One region of the Thioalkalivibrio sp. HL-Eb18 genome, then DNA from elsewhere that is predicted to be linked to it. Evidence: predicted binding sites of a transcription regulator. Region 1 holds the regulator's gene; each other region holds the start of a gene.
What was found. Region 1 encodes sigma-54, which starts transcription at its own class of promoters, with help from an activator protein. Its sites were predicted from a motif close to TGGCANGNTNCNTGCTT; they were not measured.

Region 1 (5,421 bases):
ACGTGTACACGCTCTACAGCGAGTCGGGCGAGGAGGAAGCCGCTAATGACTGAACGTGGTGGGTCGTCGCTCGCCCGGGCCGGGTGGCCCGTGCTGATGAGCAGTGTCTTGCTGTTGCTGGCCGTGCCGGTTATCGCCCAGCAACAGTCCCTGCCGGTGGAGATTACCGCGGATCACGCGGAGATGGACGAGCGCCGGGGCCTGGGTACCTATACCGGCGATGTGGTGGTGATCCGCGGGGACATGACGCTGGAGGCGGACAAGGTCTATGTGCGCAGTCGTGACCGGCGCCCCTACGAGATGGAGGCCCACGGCGAGCCCGCGCGGCTGGAATCCCCGGACCCGGAAACAGGCGAGATGCGCATCGCCACCGCGCTGCGCATCGATTACCTGCTGAACGAGGACCGGGTGATCCTGACCGACCAGGCGCATGTGGTCACGGCCGCCGAGGAGGCGCGCGGCAAGCGCATCGTCTACGACCTGGAGACGGACGTGATCGAGGCCGAGCGTGGCGAGACCGATGACGAGCGTGTACGCATCACGATTCAGCCCCGCGAAGACGACGAATGACCGAGCTCGACACCAGCGCGCCCGCAGTGGCCGGTGGCGACCCCCCGCCGATGGCCGGCTATCTGACCGGACGCGAGCTGACCAAGCGCTATGGCAAGCGTACGGTGCTGGATCGTGTCGACGTTGATCTGGCACCAGGGGAGGTCGTGGGCCTGCTGGGCCCGAACGGCGCAGGCAAGACCACCTGTTTCTACAGCCTGGTCGGCCTGATCCGGCCCAATCGCGGCCGTATCACGCTGGGTGACCGGGACATCACCCGGGCCCCGATCCATTCACGGGCCCGGGCCGGGCTGGGCTACCTGCCGCAGGAGGCCTCGATCTTCCGGCGGCTGAGCGTGTGGGACAATCTGCAGGCGGTGCTGGAGCTGCGGCCGGAGCTTGATCGCCACGAACGTCGCCGCATCGGCGATGCCCTGATCGAGGAATTTCAGCTGGAGACGGTGCGCCACAGCCCGGGGATTGCCCTGTCCGGGGGCGAGCGCCGCCGTGCCGAGATCGCGCGGGCACTGGCCGGTGACCCGCGCTTTATCTGCCTGGACGAGCCGTTCGCCGGCGTGGACCCGATTTCCGTGGGCGATATCCAGGCGGTGATTGGGCATCTGGCCCAGCGCGGGATCGGCGTGCTGATTTCCGACCACAACGTGCGCGAGACCCTCGGAATCTGCGACAGAGCCTATATTCTTAGTGAGGGCCGCATCCTGAGCGTGGGGACCCCGCAGGAACTGCTGGATGATCCCCAGGTGCGCCGGGTGTATCTCGGCGAAAACTTTCGGCTGTGAGTACTTCCTTTGGGCATGTCTCGACGAGTCCTTTTAAGATGATCTTAATGGTCACGATGGACCTCAAACCGCGATGCTGAAGCCCGGGCTCAATCTGCAGCTGGGGCAGACGCTAACGATGACCCCGCAGCTGCAGCAGGCGATCCGCCTGCTGCAGCTTTCCACGCTGGAGTTGCAGGCGGAGATCCAGCAGGCGCTGGAAAGCAACCCCATGCTCGAGCAGGTGGAGGACGAGGGCGAGGAGGCCCCGCCCGAGCGCCCGGAGGAAGGGGGTGAACGGGTCGACGGGGATCGCATGCAGTCCGACACGGCCGGCGATGACGTGATCCCCGAGGAGTTGAGTACCGACAGCCGCTGGGACGACATCTACGAGCCCGCCCCGAGCCCGCGCGGCCTGGATGATCGCGATCCGCTCGAGAATACCTCCGACGGCGAGGACGAGGGGCTGCAGGATCACCTGCTCTGGCAGCTGCATCTGAGCCACCTGACTCCACGCGACCAGCGCATCGGCGCGGCGCTGATCGACGCGATCAGCCCGGACGGCTATCTGGACGGCGACCTCGAGGCGCTGGCAGAGATGATCAGCCAGGGCGAGGACGAACCAGTGGGGGTCGACGAGGTCGAGGCGGTGCTGCACTGGATTCAGCAGTGCGACCCGCTGGGCGTCGGTGCGCGGGACCTGCGCGAGTGCCTGGAGATCCAGCTGCGCCATCTGGCGCCGGATGCCCCGGCACGCGATGCGGCCCGAGCCATCCTGGAAAACGGCATGGAGAGCCTGGCCAAGCGGGACTACCGGGCCCTGCAGCGCCAGTCCGGGGTACGCGACCCGGACGAGCTGGCGCGGGCGCTGGACTTGATCCGCACCCTGAACCCGCGGCCCGGTGCCCAGATCAGCGAGTCCACTTCGGAATACGTCGTGCCGGATGTCTATGTCCGCCATGACCGCGATGGCTGGCGTGTGGACCTGAATCCGGAGATTGCCCCGCGCATTCGCATCAACGATCTCTATGCGGGCATGGTGCGGCAGGTCTCCGATGCCCGCGACAGCGCGTTTATGCGCGATCAGCTGCAGGAGGCGCGCTGGTTCCTGAAGAGCCTGCACAGCCGCAACGACACCCTGCTGCGGGTGGCCCAAGCCATCGTCGAACGCCAGCAGGGGTTTCTGGAGCATGGTGAGGTCGCGATGCAGCCGTTGATCCTGCGCGATATCGCCGAGGCCCTGGAGATGCACGAGTCGACCATCTCGCGGGTGACCACACAGAAATACATGCACACCCCGCGTGGGGTATTCGAGTTCAAGTACTTCTTTTCCAGTCATGTCGGGACGGCCGACGGCGGCGAATGCTCGGCGACCGCGATCCGTGCCATGATTCGGGAATTGATTGGTGGCGAGACCCCGAACAAGCCACTGAGTGATGCAAAACTGGCCCAGATCCTGTCGGATCGGGGCATTAATGTGGCCCGACGCACCGTGGCCAAGTACCGCGAGGCCATGCACATACCGTCTTCCAGCGAACGCCGGCAGATGGCGAGCATGCCCAGCGGAACCAAGCAGAAAGGAGCCTGACCATGCAGATCAACCTGACCGGCCATCACGTCGATATCACCGACGCCCTGCGCGACTACGTGAACGAAAAGTTCGCCAAGCTGGAGCGCCACTTCGACAAAGTGATCGACGTGCATGTGGTGCTGACCCACGAGAAAAACCAGAACCTGAACAACAAGGCGGAGGCCAATCTCCAGGTCAGCGGCAATCACATCCACGCCGAAGCCAGTCACGAGGATATGTATGCGGCGATCGATGGGCTGATCGACAAGGTGGATCGCCAGCTGATCAAGCACAAGGAAAAGGTCAAGGACCATCACCGCGCCGAGGGCGCCCAGCGCAACCGCGAACAGGCCCTGTAACGCAATGACCATTGCCGAGCTGATCACCCGCGACCGTATCCGGCTGGAGCCCGAGTGTTCCAGCCAGAAACGGGCGCTCGAGACCCTGGCCGAGTTGCTGGCCGTCGGCGGCGAGGAGTCCGCCGGCCCGGCCAGCGGGGCCATCTTCGAGGCCCTGTCTGCCCGCGAGAAGCTTGGCTCCACTGGTCTGGGGCATGGCGTGGCCATCCCGCATGGGCGCCTGGCCGAGCTTGATGCCCCCCGTGTCGCGGTCCTGCGGCTGGACCAAGGGGTCGACTTCGACGCCATGGATCACGAGCCGGTGGATATCCTGATCGCGCTGCTGGTCCCCGAGGCGGCCACCAGTGCGCACCTGGATCTCCTGGCGCAACTGGCCCGTGGTCTCTCGCAGCCCGACAATATTGCGGCGCTCCGCCGCGCCGGCGATGCCGACGGCCTGGAGCGTGAACTGACCCGGGCCTTCGGCGACGCTTGAGCATGGCTCTCCCGGCAGCGCTTCCCCGATTACGACACCCCGCGCCAGCGATGCCGGAGACTCGTGCATGAACGAGGCACTGGGAGAGGGCGGCATCGCGCGCGACATCACCGTCGAATCCCTGATCCAGGCGATGGGCAACCGCCTCGACCTGCGCTACGTCCACGGCGAGCAGGTCGCCCCCGACCGCAACCTGGTGGGCGGTGATGGCGACGACCTGCCGTTGGCCGGGCACCTCAACCTGATTCGGCCGAACCGCATCCAGGTCATCGGTGATTTCGAGGCGCGCTATATCGCGCGGCTGAGCGACGAACAGCGCGAGCAGTTGATCCTGGAGATGGCCCGCACCGGCACGACCGCGGTGATCTTCGCCGAGGACACCTGTCCGTTCTCGGAGATGCCGGACGTCCCCGAGGAGCAGCTGCCGCTGATCCTGTGCTCCTCGACCAGCAGCCACGAGATTATCTCCCTGCTGCGCTACTTCCTGCAGCAGCGGCTGGCCCACTTCGAAGTCCGCCATGGCGTGTTCATGGAGATCCTCGGGATCGGCGTGCTGATTAGCGGGGCGTCCAGCGTCGGCAAGAGCGAGGTGGCGCTGGAGCTGATCTCGCGCGGGCACCGGCTGATTGCCGACGATGCGCCGGAGTTCGCCCGTATCGCCCCGGATATCGTGCGTGGGCACTGCCCGGCCCTGCTGCAGGACCTGCTCGAGGTCCGGGGGCTGGGCGTGCTGAACGTCCGCGCGATGTACGGGGACTCCGCGATCAAGGGCGGCAAATACCTGCGGCTGATCATCGACTTGCGTGATCACAACGAGCCCTCGCCGGTGCCGGACGACCGCCTGAACGGCCGCCGCGGGGAGATCGACATCCTCGGGCTGCGCATCCCGCTGATCAGCCTGCCGGTCGCGCCGGGGCGCAACATCGCCGTGATGATCGAGGCGGCGGTACGCAACCACATGCTGCACATGCAGGGCTACGTTGCCGGGGACGACCTGCGCGCGCGCCAGCGCCGGCAGATGAGCGGTGAGCCCGAGGAGCCGCCCTACCATCGTGCGATCCCCGCCACCACGGTCCCCAACCCGGACCCGGAGGGCTGAATGCGACTGTTGCTGGTCAGTGGTCTGTCGGGTTCCGGCAAGACGGTCGCCCTGCACACCCTGGAGGACGCCGGCTATTTCTGCGTCGACAATCTGCCCCTGCCGCTGCTGCCCGGACTGATCGAACAGGTCCGCAGTGGTGACTACGACGCGGACGAAGACCGGCATCTGGCAGTCGGGGTGGATGTCCGCAGCGGGCTGGCGGCGCTGGAGGGCTTTGCCGACCTGCTGCGCGAACTCAGGGGCAAGGGGCTGCAGGTCGAGGTGATGTTCCTGCAGGCCTCCAGCGAGGTTCTGCTGCGCCGTTACCACCTGACACGCCGGCGACACCCGTTGGCGCGCGACGGCGTCCCGCTGGTCGATGCGATCGAGCGCGAGCGCGACTGGCTCGGGCATGTCGCGGCCGAGGCCGATCTGACCGTTGATACCTCCCGGTTGTCCATGCACGACCTCGCGCGCACCCTGCGCGACCGTGTCGGGCTGCTGGGCGAGGAGCGCCTGTCGCTGCTGTTTCAGTCATTCGGGTTCAAGCACGGGGCACCGCTGGACTCCGACTTCGTGTTCGACGTGCGCTGCCTGCCCAACCCGCA
Region 2 (5,421 bases), on a different contig from region 1:
CGTGCCCGGGCGGATCGCCGGAAACAGCAGGTAGGCCAGGAATACCGCAAAGGCCAGGTGGATCGAGCGCGCCTCGGTATCCGAGACGACAAAGAAATCCAGCCAGTCGCCCAGGGGTGAGGCGATCCAGATCTGGAACAGCGACCAGGCCACTGCAGTCAGCCAGATCAGGCTGCGTGTGCCGCGCCCCGGGTGACGCGCACCGGACTCCAGTTCCTGAGCAGTCTCGGCCGCGTTGTCGGCCGGTTCCGTGGCCTCCCCGGTAGTCCCCCTGGTCTCGCTCATTCGATCAGCCCCGCTTCACGGAAATAGCGTTGAGCCCCCGGATGCAGGGGGGCCGATAGTCCTTCGTCCACCATCGTCTCGCGCTCCAGCGGGCCAAAGGCCGGATGCAGGCCGCGAAAGGTCTCGAAGTTCTCGAACACCGCGCGGGTGATCTCGTAGACCGCGCGCTCCGAGGTGCGGGTCGAGGTCACCAGCGTGGCACCGACACCGTAGGTGTGAATGTCGTCGCCCTGGCCCGGGTAGGTGCCGGCGGGGATCACGGCGCGCAGGTAATAGGGGGTGTCCTCGACCAGCTGGTCGACGGTCGCGCCTTCGATCGACACCAGCCGCGCATCGCAGGTCGCGATGGGCTCCTGGATCGCGGCCGAGGGGTGGCCGACCGAGAATACAAAGGCGTCGATGCGGTTGTCGCACAGCGCCTGGGCCTGTTCGCGCGAGGGCAGTTCGCTCACCCGGCGAAAGGTGTCCTGGTCCCAGCCCAGCGCCTCCATCAGTTCTTCCATCAGGATGCGCTGGCCCGAGCCCGGGTTGCCGATGTTGACGCGTTTGCCGGGCAGGTCATCCAGCCCCTCGATGTCTGCGTCAGGTCGCACTACCAGGGTGAGGGGTTCGGCATGCAGGCTGAACGCCGCGCGCAGATGGGGGGCGGGGCCGAACGCCTCGAAACGCCCGGAGCCCCGATAGGCGTGGTACTGCAGGTCCGACTGCGCGACGCCAAAGTCCATGTCGCCCGACCGGATCATGTTGAGATTGAACACGGACCCGCCGGTGCTCTCCGCCGTGCAGCGCATCCCGTGCTCGTCGCGGCGGGTGTTGAACAGACGACACAGGTGCTGGCCCGCCGGGTAATACACGCCGGTGACCCCGCCGGTGCCGATATTGATGAAGCGCGATTCGGCCTGTGTGGTGGTGGCCAGCAGCAGGCTGACCAGGGTGAGCACTGGCAGCAGCCGTTGCAGCCATCGCCGGTCGGTCCTCGTCACACTGGATCGATTCATACGCCCTCCGGGGTATTGCCGGGAACGAATCGCGGCAGTGCCGAGGATTCTAGGGAGACGTCGATCAAATAGCACGTTCGCATTCAGGTCGATTGTGCCTGCGGGCGGGGACGATGGGGGCAGCCCCGCCTTTGGATATCCGCGGTCCTGTGCAGGACCCTCTTCAAGCAGGATCAAGGACACGCCCGACAGGCGTGCCCTTTATGGCGCGCGGCGACGGGCCGCGGTGTGTTCGGCTAGGCCGGAAAACGGGACCCCTGAAGCCGGTTTCGGCGAAGTATCAGCCCAAGCAGGCCGAGCCCCAGGCCCATCAGCAGCATCGTCTTCGGTTCGGGGACGGTGCCGACCGCGCTCGAACGGTAATAGACGCTGATATGCGAGATGTTGCGTGTAGCCGCACCCGGATAGTTGAAGGGCGGTTGGGTAAAGGGTGAGCTGTATTCCCCGTTCATTCCGGTCATCAGGAACCCGACGAGGTTGGTGCCGTTGCCATGGCTGAACACGAACAGCAGGTCTTCATAGTCCCATTCGGAATCGAGGCTCCATTGCCCGTTGTGGCGATTGCCATCAAAGCTGGCGAGGGTCGAGCTGTTCGACCCGGGGGAGGTCCAGCGGCCGTCGAACAGCCAGTCGCTGATCCCGAAGAACCCGGTATCGCCCGCGGTATTTACCAGCCAGCTGGAGGGGTCCCCGGTGGTGGAGTCGGTGGCCGCACCATCCAAAGGCGACAAAATTTGGCAGCCGATATTGTTGCTGACCTTGTCGCCGACGTTGCCGGACAGGGCACTGCAATCGAGAAGTGCGGCCTGGGTGGCCCCGGAAAGCGACAGGGTCAACAGGAGCAACGTCCCGGCCAGGAACGAGGGCAAAGGCTTGCATGACATCGGGCTTATCTCCATGGGACGAAAGTCCCTCCATGGTGTCTCATGAATGCGGCGGGGACGGGGATCGTCCGAAAGTGCCATCACTCACAAGGCGGGAATGCAGCACGCTTCGTGCCATGTTCGACGAGATGGGGGATTCGGCTGCTGAAACAACCGCTTGCGGGAATTGCTTTGAGGAGGCGGTCGCGGGGTATAGCCAAGATGTAAAAAAACCGGACATGTCCGGTCGAGGCCAGCGATTCATTGTGGATCGGGGAGCCTGAACGCAATGATGGCGCCACCTGGGCGCCATCATGCCGAAGCCGAGCAGGAGGTGATCAGGCTGCCATCGTGTCCCTGCGCGCTTTGCGGCGGACGACGATACCCAGCAAGCCCAGACCCAGACCCAATAGCAGCAGAGTGTGGGGTTCGGGGACACGGCCGCCGGGGCGGTAGTAGATGCTGACGTGGGAGATGTCGCGGTCGTTTCCTGCCCCCGGCAGCGGGAACGGCGGTCGGCTGAAGGGCGTGGAATAGGAGCCGCTGTAACCGGTCATCAGATAGCCAACCAGGTTCGTGTTGCCGCCGTCCTTGAACAGGAACAGGAGGTCTCCGTAGACGAAGCTCGGATCGAGTGTCCAGGTGCCGCTCAGAGAGTGGCCATTCAGGGTGACCAGGTTGAGTGTCGGGTCCGCCGGATCAAATTCCAGCGGATCGCCGTTGCTGTCGGGCGGGTCTTCCCAGCGACCATCGAACTGCCAGTCGCTGATACCAAAAAAACCCGTGCCACCGGCGGTGTTGACGATCCAGTTGGCTGAGTCGCCGCCCACAGGGTCGTTCGCATTGCCATCGAGCGGCTGGAGTACCTGGCAGCCGATGTTGCTGGTAACGCGATCCTCGAGGCCCCCGTCCAGGCTTTCGCAGCTAATAAACGAAGCCTGTGCGGCGCCGGAAAGGCCCAGGCCCAGCAACAGGGCGGCACTCGCGAAATAGGGTGTAATGCGTATGGGTTTCATTCGATGCACCTTCCCTGGGAATAGCCCCCTGGGTAGCTTGCGCGGATCCGGCCCATCCGGTCCTTGTGCATGCAGGGGTATGCAGAAAAGGTGCCATGCGGGCTCGGTACAAAGAATCCACACGCAAAAACATATGGATAGGCGAATGTCCATGCGCTCGAGCATGGCGCGAAGGGTATGGGTGTAAAAAAGTGTGACGCTGGTTGGGCATCCATTTGGATGACAGGCCTAGTGCGCACGTGGTTAGAGGGCGGTGGCCGTATGCCGGCTTCCACGCCGGTTCGAGATCGGGTGTAAAGAAACAGGACACTAATGGTGAGTACGGGGCGCATCGGTTGGCCTCGCTACCGCACCGGTCTCGTGAAAGAACGGAAACTCGTCTAGGCGATTGAAAAAAAGGAAATAATGTCGGTATTGCGTGGCGTGCCGAATCGCGGGTGGCGGGGCCTTGCCGGCGTGGTCGCCTGAAAAAAAGCCCCGCATCCCCTATCATTACGCGTCTTTGTTTCCCCCTTCCCAGGCCTGCGCCGGTGAATCGGCGCGCCGGGAAACCGAATCCACGAAAGTAATGAAACGGGAGATCCGAATGTTTTCGATCGACATGAGCATCCACGGCTACGACGACGAACTCTGGGGCGCCATCAGCAAGGAGGCGCAGCGCCAGGAAGAGCACATCGAGCTGATCGCGTCGGAGAACTACACCAGCCCGCGCGTGATGGAGGCCCAGGGCTCCGTGCTGACCAACAAGTACGCCGAGGGCTATCCGGGCAAGCGCTACTACGGTGGCTGCGAGTACGTGGACATCGTCGAGCAGCTCGCCATCGACCGACTCAAGCAGCTCTATGGCGCCGACTACGCCAACGTGCAGCCGCATTCCGGCTCGCAGGCCAACGCGGCCGTGTACATGGCCCTGCTGCAGCCGCATGACACCGTGCTCGGCATGAGCCTGGACGCCGGCGGGCACCTGACCCACGGCGCCAAGCCGAACTTCTCCGGCAAGATCTACAACGCGGTGCAGTACGGCATCACCGACGAGGGCCTGATCGACTACGACGAGGTCCAGCGCCTGGCCACCGAGCACCAGCCGAAGATGATCGTCGCCGGCTTCTCCGCCTACTCGCGCGTGGTCGACTGGAAGCGCTTCCGCGAGATCGCCGATTCCGTGGGCGCCTACCTGATGGTGGACATGGCCCATGTCTCCGGGCTGATCGCCGCCGGCGAATACCCGAATCCGATCGACCATGCCCACGTGGTCACCTCCACCACGCACAAGTCCCTGCGCGGGCCGCGTGGCGGTTTTATCCTTTCCAAGGGTCAGCCGGAGCTGAACAAGAAGTTCCAGTCGCTGATCTTCCCCGGCACCCAGGGGGGTCCGTTGATGCACGTGATCGCCGGCAAGGCGGTGGCGTTCAAGGAGGCCCTGGAGCCGGAATTCAAGACCTACCAGAAGCAGGTGATCGCCAACGCCCGCGCGATGGCCGAGGTCCTGGTCGAGCGCGGCTATGACATCGTCTCCGGCGGCACCGACAACCACCTGTTCCTGCTGAGCCTGGTCTCCAAGGGTATGACCGGCAAGGCCGCGGACGCCGCGCTCGGCCGCGCCAATATCACGGTCAACAAGAACGCGGTGCCGAACGACCCGCAGTCGCCGTTCGTGACCTCCGGTATCCGCATCGGCACCGCCGCGCTCACGACCCGCGGCTTCACCGAGGCCGAGTCGCGCGAGCTGGCGGGCTGGATCGCCGACGTGCTGGATGACCACGAGAACGAGCAGGTGATCGACGCGACCCGCGCCAAGGTCGTCGAGATCTGCCGTCGGTTCCCGGTCTACGGCGCGGCCGAATAACGCGACGTAGCGGCGGCTCGCCATGCGCTGCCCGGCCTGTGGTGCTCAGGACACGCGTGTGGTCGACTCGCGCACGGCCGGTCCGGAGCAGGAACAGATCCGGCGTCGGCGCGAGTGCCGCGAGTGCCGGGCGCGCTTCACCACCTTCGAGCGGGCGGAGTTCAGCCTGCCGCGGGTGGTCAAGCGCTCCGGCGAACGGGTCGCGTTCGACGAGGACAAGCTGCGTAGCGGTCTGCGCCGGGCGTTGCACAAGCGCCCGGTGAAGACCGAGGATGTCGAACGCGTGATCGACGACATCAAGCGGCAGCTCGCCTCCCTGGCGGCCCCCGAGGTCAAGTCCGACCGCATTGGCGAGATGGTCCTGGCGGCCTTGCATGCCCTGGACCATGTGGCCTATATCCGTTTTGCCTCCA
Region 3 (5,421 bases), on a different contig from region 1:
GTGCGCAAGAGCCCGAACGCATCCACATGCAACGAACCCGCCCGGGTGTAGCCTTCCTCGCCGTCCGGGCCCTGCACCGCGATAAAGCCCTGGTCCTCGATCGCGATATCCAGATCGCGCCCGGTGCTCTGCATCTGGCCCTTGGAGAAGTCCGTGCCGTCGGTGCCCAGCTGGGCGTAGTCGCGGGAGTCGAATACCGGCCCGCGCACGGGCACGGTATTGGCGTTGGCCAGCGCCTGGCGAAAGCCGTCGGTATTGGCATTCGCCAGGTTGTGGTTGTTGACCGCCTGCGCGTGCATGGTCTCCTTCGCGCCGGACATCGCGATGTAGAGGAATCGATCCATGCCTGTGCCCTCGTGTCCCTGTCCCTGACCTAGCGGATGTTGATGATGGTCTGGGTGACCTGGTCGGCCGTGGAGATCGTCTGCGCATTCGCCTGGAAGTTGCGCTGCGCGGTAATCAGCTTGACCAGCTCCTGTGCGATGTCGACGTTGGACGCCTCCAGTGCGCCAGACTGGATCTGGCCCAGGTTCCCGGTTCCCGGAGAGGCGAAGACGGGGTCACCCGCCGCAAAGGTCTCGGCCCAGTTGTTGTTGCCCAACTGTTCCAGTCCCTGGGGGTTCGTGAAGTTGGCCAGGGCCACCTGCCCCAGCACGGAAGACTGGCCATTGGTGAAGCGCGCGAACACGACGCCGCTAGAGTCAATATCGACCCCCGTCAACCGACCCGAAGCAAAACCGTCCTGGCCGAGGTCGTTCACCGCAAAATCGCCGCCAAACTGGGTGGTGCCGGCAAAGTCGATCGTACCGTCCAGGCCATCCGCGCCGTTTCCGAATTCATCCGTGGTAAAGGCAAATTCGGTGTCGCCGTCCAGCTGGCCACTGGCGTCGAAGGACAACTCAAAACCGTCCTCGTTGATCGGTTCGCCATCAACGGTCATGAAGGCCGTCCATTCCCGCTCGTCGCTCTTCACAAAATAGAGGCGCGCGTCGCGCGAAGTCCCCAGTGAGTCATACACCGTCAGGGAGGTCGAGTAGTTGTAGCTGTCCGGATCATCGAAATCGAAAGTATCCGGGTCCAGGATGGGCGCGTCCGACTGCAAGTTGACCAGAGCCTCGATCTCGCTGGTGGCCTGCGGTGCGGAAGCGCCCGTCTGCAACCGAAGATCCCCTAGCTGCCCTGTATTGAAGTCGGTATCGGTGCTGCCCGGGTTAATCGGCGGATAGCCTTGGAGCTGTTGGCCCTGGTTGTTCACCAGGAACCCGTCGCGGTTCACCTGAAACTCGCCGGCACGGGTGTAGAGGCGGTTGCCACCATCGTTCAGCACGAAAAAGCCCTCGCCATCGATCGCAAGGTCAAGCCCGTTCTCGGTAAACTCCGTGCGCCCCTGCGAGAACTGCTGAGTGACGGCCATCAGCCGCGAGCCGCCACCGGTCGCGGTCTGGCTAACGCCACCAAAGCTCTGGGCAAAGACATCACCAAATTCCGCGCGCGAGCGCTTGAAGCCCGTGGTGCCGGCATTCGAGACGTTGTTGCCGGTGGTCTGCAGATCGGCCTGTGCCGAGTTCAGTCCGCTCAATCCGATGTTGAAGGGCATACTGGTCTACCTCCGTTTGTGTCCGTCAGCTGCTGATGCGCCGGACATCCGAGAAATTGATCTCGCCCAGACCCCGGACCATCAGGCCCAGGCTGGAATCGTCACCTACCGAAACGCTCTCGACGCGGGCGTCGAGAAAGACATCCACTGATTCACTACTGGAACCGCTCTGGGCCGACGCCCGAAATTCATATACGCCCGGGGCCGCAGGCGTCCCGTCATCGCGCAGACCGTCCCAGGTGAATTCCTGCAGCCCTTCACTGGCCGAACCCAGATTCATGCTGCGGATGCGTTCACCCGTGGGGCTGTACACCTCGACCTGCAACTGACCGGTGGACTGATCAAGGTCCACGGCACCACGCACCATGCCCTCCGGCCCCAGTTCGCTGAAATCTGTCGGTACCAGTACGTCCTTCCCGACCAGGGAGGCCGCCTGCAAGGTCTGGCTCTGACCCATGGATTGCGCCAGTTGCTGGAAGGACTTGGACAGCTCCTCGATGCCGGTCACGGTCGAGAACTGGGCCATTTGTCCAATGAACTCGCCATTTTCCATCGGTTCGAACGGGTCCTGGTTCTGCAGCTGCGTCACCATCAGCTTCAGGAAGTCGTCCTGACCCAGGCGATCCGTTTCCTTGTCGTCCTGCCTGGGACGTGACAGGCCCAGTCGATCCAGCATGTCCGGTGAAATCTGTGTCATGCGGCGCTCCGGTTTAGCCCTGGCCGATCTGCAACGTGCGCTGCAGCAGCTGGCGCGAGGTTTCCATCACCTCGACGTTCGCTTCGTAGTTGCGCGAGGCCGACATCATGTTGGCCATCTCCTCCACCACGCTGATCGCGGGACGGAAGATGTAGCCGTCTTCGTTGGCCTGCGGGTGATTCGGTTCATAGTGCGGCTGCGGCGGCGCCTGCGATTCGTCAATACCCGCCACCCGAACGCCGTTGGATGCGCCGTTCGGGTCGGCCTGGTTCATCACGGTCTGAAACAGCACCTGCTTCGCCCGGTAGGCCTCGTCCGGGTTGGTCGCGACGGTGTTGGCATTCGCCAGATTCGACGCGACCGTATTCAGCCGCACCGACTGCGCGGTCAGCGCAGAGGCCGAGGTGTTAAACAGCTTGAACAGATCACTCACGACATCACTCTCCTGGTCCCAGCGTTGGCGCTCGCATTAGCGCTCGCCCCGCAGGGCGTCACGGATGCCGGAAACCCGGCGGTTCAGGAACTCGAGGCTGCTCTGGTACTGCAGGGAGTTCTCCGCAAAGGCCGCTCGCTCCAGCTGCGGGTCCACCGTGTTGCCATCCAGCGACGGCTGTGACGGCACGCGGTAAAGCGTCTCCAGCGACCCGTTCGTGCCGCCCGATCCTCCAGGACCAATATGGCCCTGCTGGGTGCGCGCCATGGGCAGATTGCCGCCCTCACCGGCCGCCGCCTGCAATGCCGAGCGAAAGTCGATGTCGCGCGCCTTGTAATTGGGCGTGTCGGCATTCGCGATATTCGAGGCCAGCAGTTCCATCCGCTTCGCGCGGACGTTGACCGCCTCCGGGAGAATGCCCATCGCCTTGTCGAGAGAGAGACTCATCCGTCGTACCCCGTCCGCCAATTGCGAACTTCAGGTTCTTCGGGACGAAACCGCTTCGCCCCGCATGACAGGGACAAAGCAATTGGTGTGCCACTATGGGCTGACGAATGTCTGGATAGGGGTGCCGAGGTCGCCGGGAACGACCGTATGGGGAAGCGCTACAAGGCGCGTCAGCCCTTCAGACGAAGGACCGAGCCGTACTCGGTGCGAACGGTTTCGAAGGCCTGGGTGTAAGGGCCTGCGGTCTCGGAAGCGCCAAGAAACAGATAACCACCGGGGTTCATCTGGCGGGCGATTCCGTCAAGAACCTGTCGCTTGGTCTCTGCGGAGAAATAGATCAGTACGTTACGACAGAACACGATGTCGAACTTGCCCAGTGCCGCGTAGCTGTCGATCAGGTTGAGCTTCTGAAAGCGGCAGCGGCGCTGGATCTCCGTACGCACGCGATGGCCCTCCGCCACAGTCTCGAAGAAGCGGGCACGCCGCGCCTCGCTCAGGCCGCGCACGATACTCAGCCCGTCGTACACCGCGCGCCGGGCATCGTCCAGGATCTTCTCCGAGAGGTCCGTACCCAGAATCGACACCGGCACGACGCGTTTTGGGCGCGACTCTTCCCATTCGGACACCACCATGGAGATACTGTAGGCCTCCTGCCCGCTGGAGCAGCCGGCCGACCAGACCTTGATCCCCGCGCCCTTCTCCGCACGCTCCGGTAGCAGGACATGGCGCAGGATCTCGAACGGGAAGCCATCGCGAAACCAGGAGGTTTCATTCGTGGTCATCGCGTCGATCACCCGTGTGCGCAGGCGCGGATTGGGCGCCTGACGCATCGCATGCAGCAACTCCGGGACGCTCTTGTAGCCGAACTCGTCCAGCAGCCGCGACAGACGACTCGACACGAGATACTGACGGCTGTCGCCCAGTACCAGGCCACAGCATTCGGACAGGAAACGCGAGAACTCCTCGTAGTCGCGCGAGTCGATCACGAAGTCATCCTTGAAAGTCGACGGTGCGGGCGGACAGGCACGTTGATGACGAATCCTTGACAGCATGTCGGAAAACCCGGCCAAGGGGCACGCGAACCCCCATCCCGGACAGGGGCAGTATACGTGCAACCGCGCGGACGCCGACAGCATCCCAACGGGCGGTGGATGCGGCGCGCCATGGCCGCCGATCTTCACACGGCCGGCAATCCGTTACCGCTTCCATGCCGCCAGGGCCGAATCGGTCGATAAACGCAAACGGCGCGGGCACCGGCATCAGTCCTTGCGGGTCTGATCAAGTACAGCCTCGGCCAGCTCGTCGGGGTTGAACTTGGACAGGAAGGCGTCGGCCCCGGCACGCTTGACCATATCCGTATTGAACTCCCCGCTCAGTGACGAGTGCAGCAGAACCCGAAGGCCTTTCAGGCGATCGTTTGCACGAATTCGAGCGGTAAGGGTGTACCCATCCATGCGCGGCATCTCGATATCCGAGATCACCAGCTCCACCACCTCGTCCACGGTTCCAGCCTCGGCCTGCTCCTCCAGGAAATCCAGGGCCTCGCGACCGTCCTTGAAGACCACATACTCCCAGCCCAGGCCCTTTATCGCACCCTCGATCTGCTTGCGGGCGACCACGGAGTCATCGACGATCACGATCTTGCGCTGTCCATGCCGTGCACGCTCTTCCTCGGCCTCCGCACGTACCTCGTCGGAGACACTGGACGGCAATGGATTGACGATGGACAGCACCCGTTCGACGTCAATGATCTCGACCAGCTTGTTGTCGATCTCCGTAACCGCCACCAGAAACGACTCGCGCCCAGTCCCCCGAGGCGGTGATTTCACGTCTTCCCAGTTGACGTTAACGATCCGGTCGACCGCGGACACCCAGAACCCCTGCACCGACCGATTGAACTCGGTCACCACGACCTTGTGGTTGTCCGTCTCGCCCACGGCCGTGCGCAACCCCATGGCGCGCGCGAGATCGATGATGGGGACAGTCCCGCCGCGCAGCGTGGCCACGCCCCGCACGACGCTCAGCGATCCGGGGATCTGCCGCAGCGGCGGCGACGGGATCACCTCGCGCACCTTGAATACGTTGATACCGAAAGTCTGCGAGCTCCCCAGATGAAACAGGAGCAGCTCCATACGGTTCTGCCCCACCAGTTGGGTACGCTGATTCACATCGTCAATGAATTGACTCATTGTCCTGCTCTCCCCCTCGCCCAGCGGCCAGCCACCTCGACTCGCCGTCCCCAGTGTG

Region 2: F813_RS0104010 (PEP-CTERM sorting domain-containing protein) is a predicted target of sigma-54. The motif match lies at 2,268-2,284, and genes of this name have one in related genera.
Region 3: flgB (flagellar basal body rod protein FlgB) is a predicted target of sigma-54. The motif match lies at 3,251-3,267, and genes of this name have one in related genera.

The regions. Positions count from the first base shown of each region.
Region 1 covers NZ_KB822966.1:53,446-58,866, forward strand. Annotated here, with positions in the region: gene lptC (LPS export ABC transporter periplasmic protein LptC) at 1-53, shown strand, start outside; gene lptA (lipopolysaccharide transport periplasmic protein LptA) at 46-570, shown strand; gene lptB (LPS export ABC transporter ATP-binding protein) at 621-1,349, shown strand; gene F813_RS0106815 (RNA polymerase factor sigma-54) at 1,423-2,916, shown strand; gene hpf (ribosome hibernation-promoting factor, HPF/YfiA family) at 2,919-3,257, shown strand; gene F813_RS0106825 (PTS sugar transporter subunit IIA) at 3,262-3,732, shown strand; gene hprK (HPr(Ser) kinase/phosphatase) at 3,800-4,831, shown strand; gene rapZ (RNase adapter RapZ) at 4,832-5,421, shown strand, end outside.
Region 2 covers NZ_KB822963.1:8,562-13,982, reverse strand. Annotated here, with positions in the region: gene F813_RS0104020 (TRAP transporter permease) at 1-285, opposite strand, end outside; gene F813_RS0104015 (TAXI family TRAP transporter solute-binding subunit) at 282-1,283, opposite strand; gene F813_RS0104010 (PEP-CTERM sorting domain-containing protein) at 1,520-2,152, opposite strand; gene F813_RS0104005 (PEP-CTERM sorting domain-containing protein) at 2,485-3,162, opposite strand; gene glyA (serine hydroxymethyltransferase) at 3,749-5,008, shown strand; gene nrdR (transcriptional regulator NrdR) at 5,031-5,421, shown strand, end outside.
Region 3 covers NZ_KB822961.1:136,762-142,182, reverse strand. Annotated here, with positions in the region: gene flgF (flagellar basal-body rod protein FlgF) at 1-344, opposite strand, end outside; gene flgE (flagellar hook protein FlgE) at 374-1,597, opposite strand; gene F813_RS0102125 (flagellar hook assembly protein FlgD) at 1,623-2,294, opposite strand; gene flgC (flagellar basal body rod protein FlgC) at 2,308-2,727, opposite strand; gene flgB (flagellar basal body rod protein FlgB) at 2,764-3,174, opposite strand; gene F813_RS0102110 (protein-glutamate O-methyltransferase CheR) at 3,345-4,160, opposite strand; gene F813_RS0102105 (chemotaxis protein) at 4,434-5,363, opposite strand.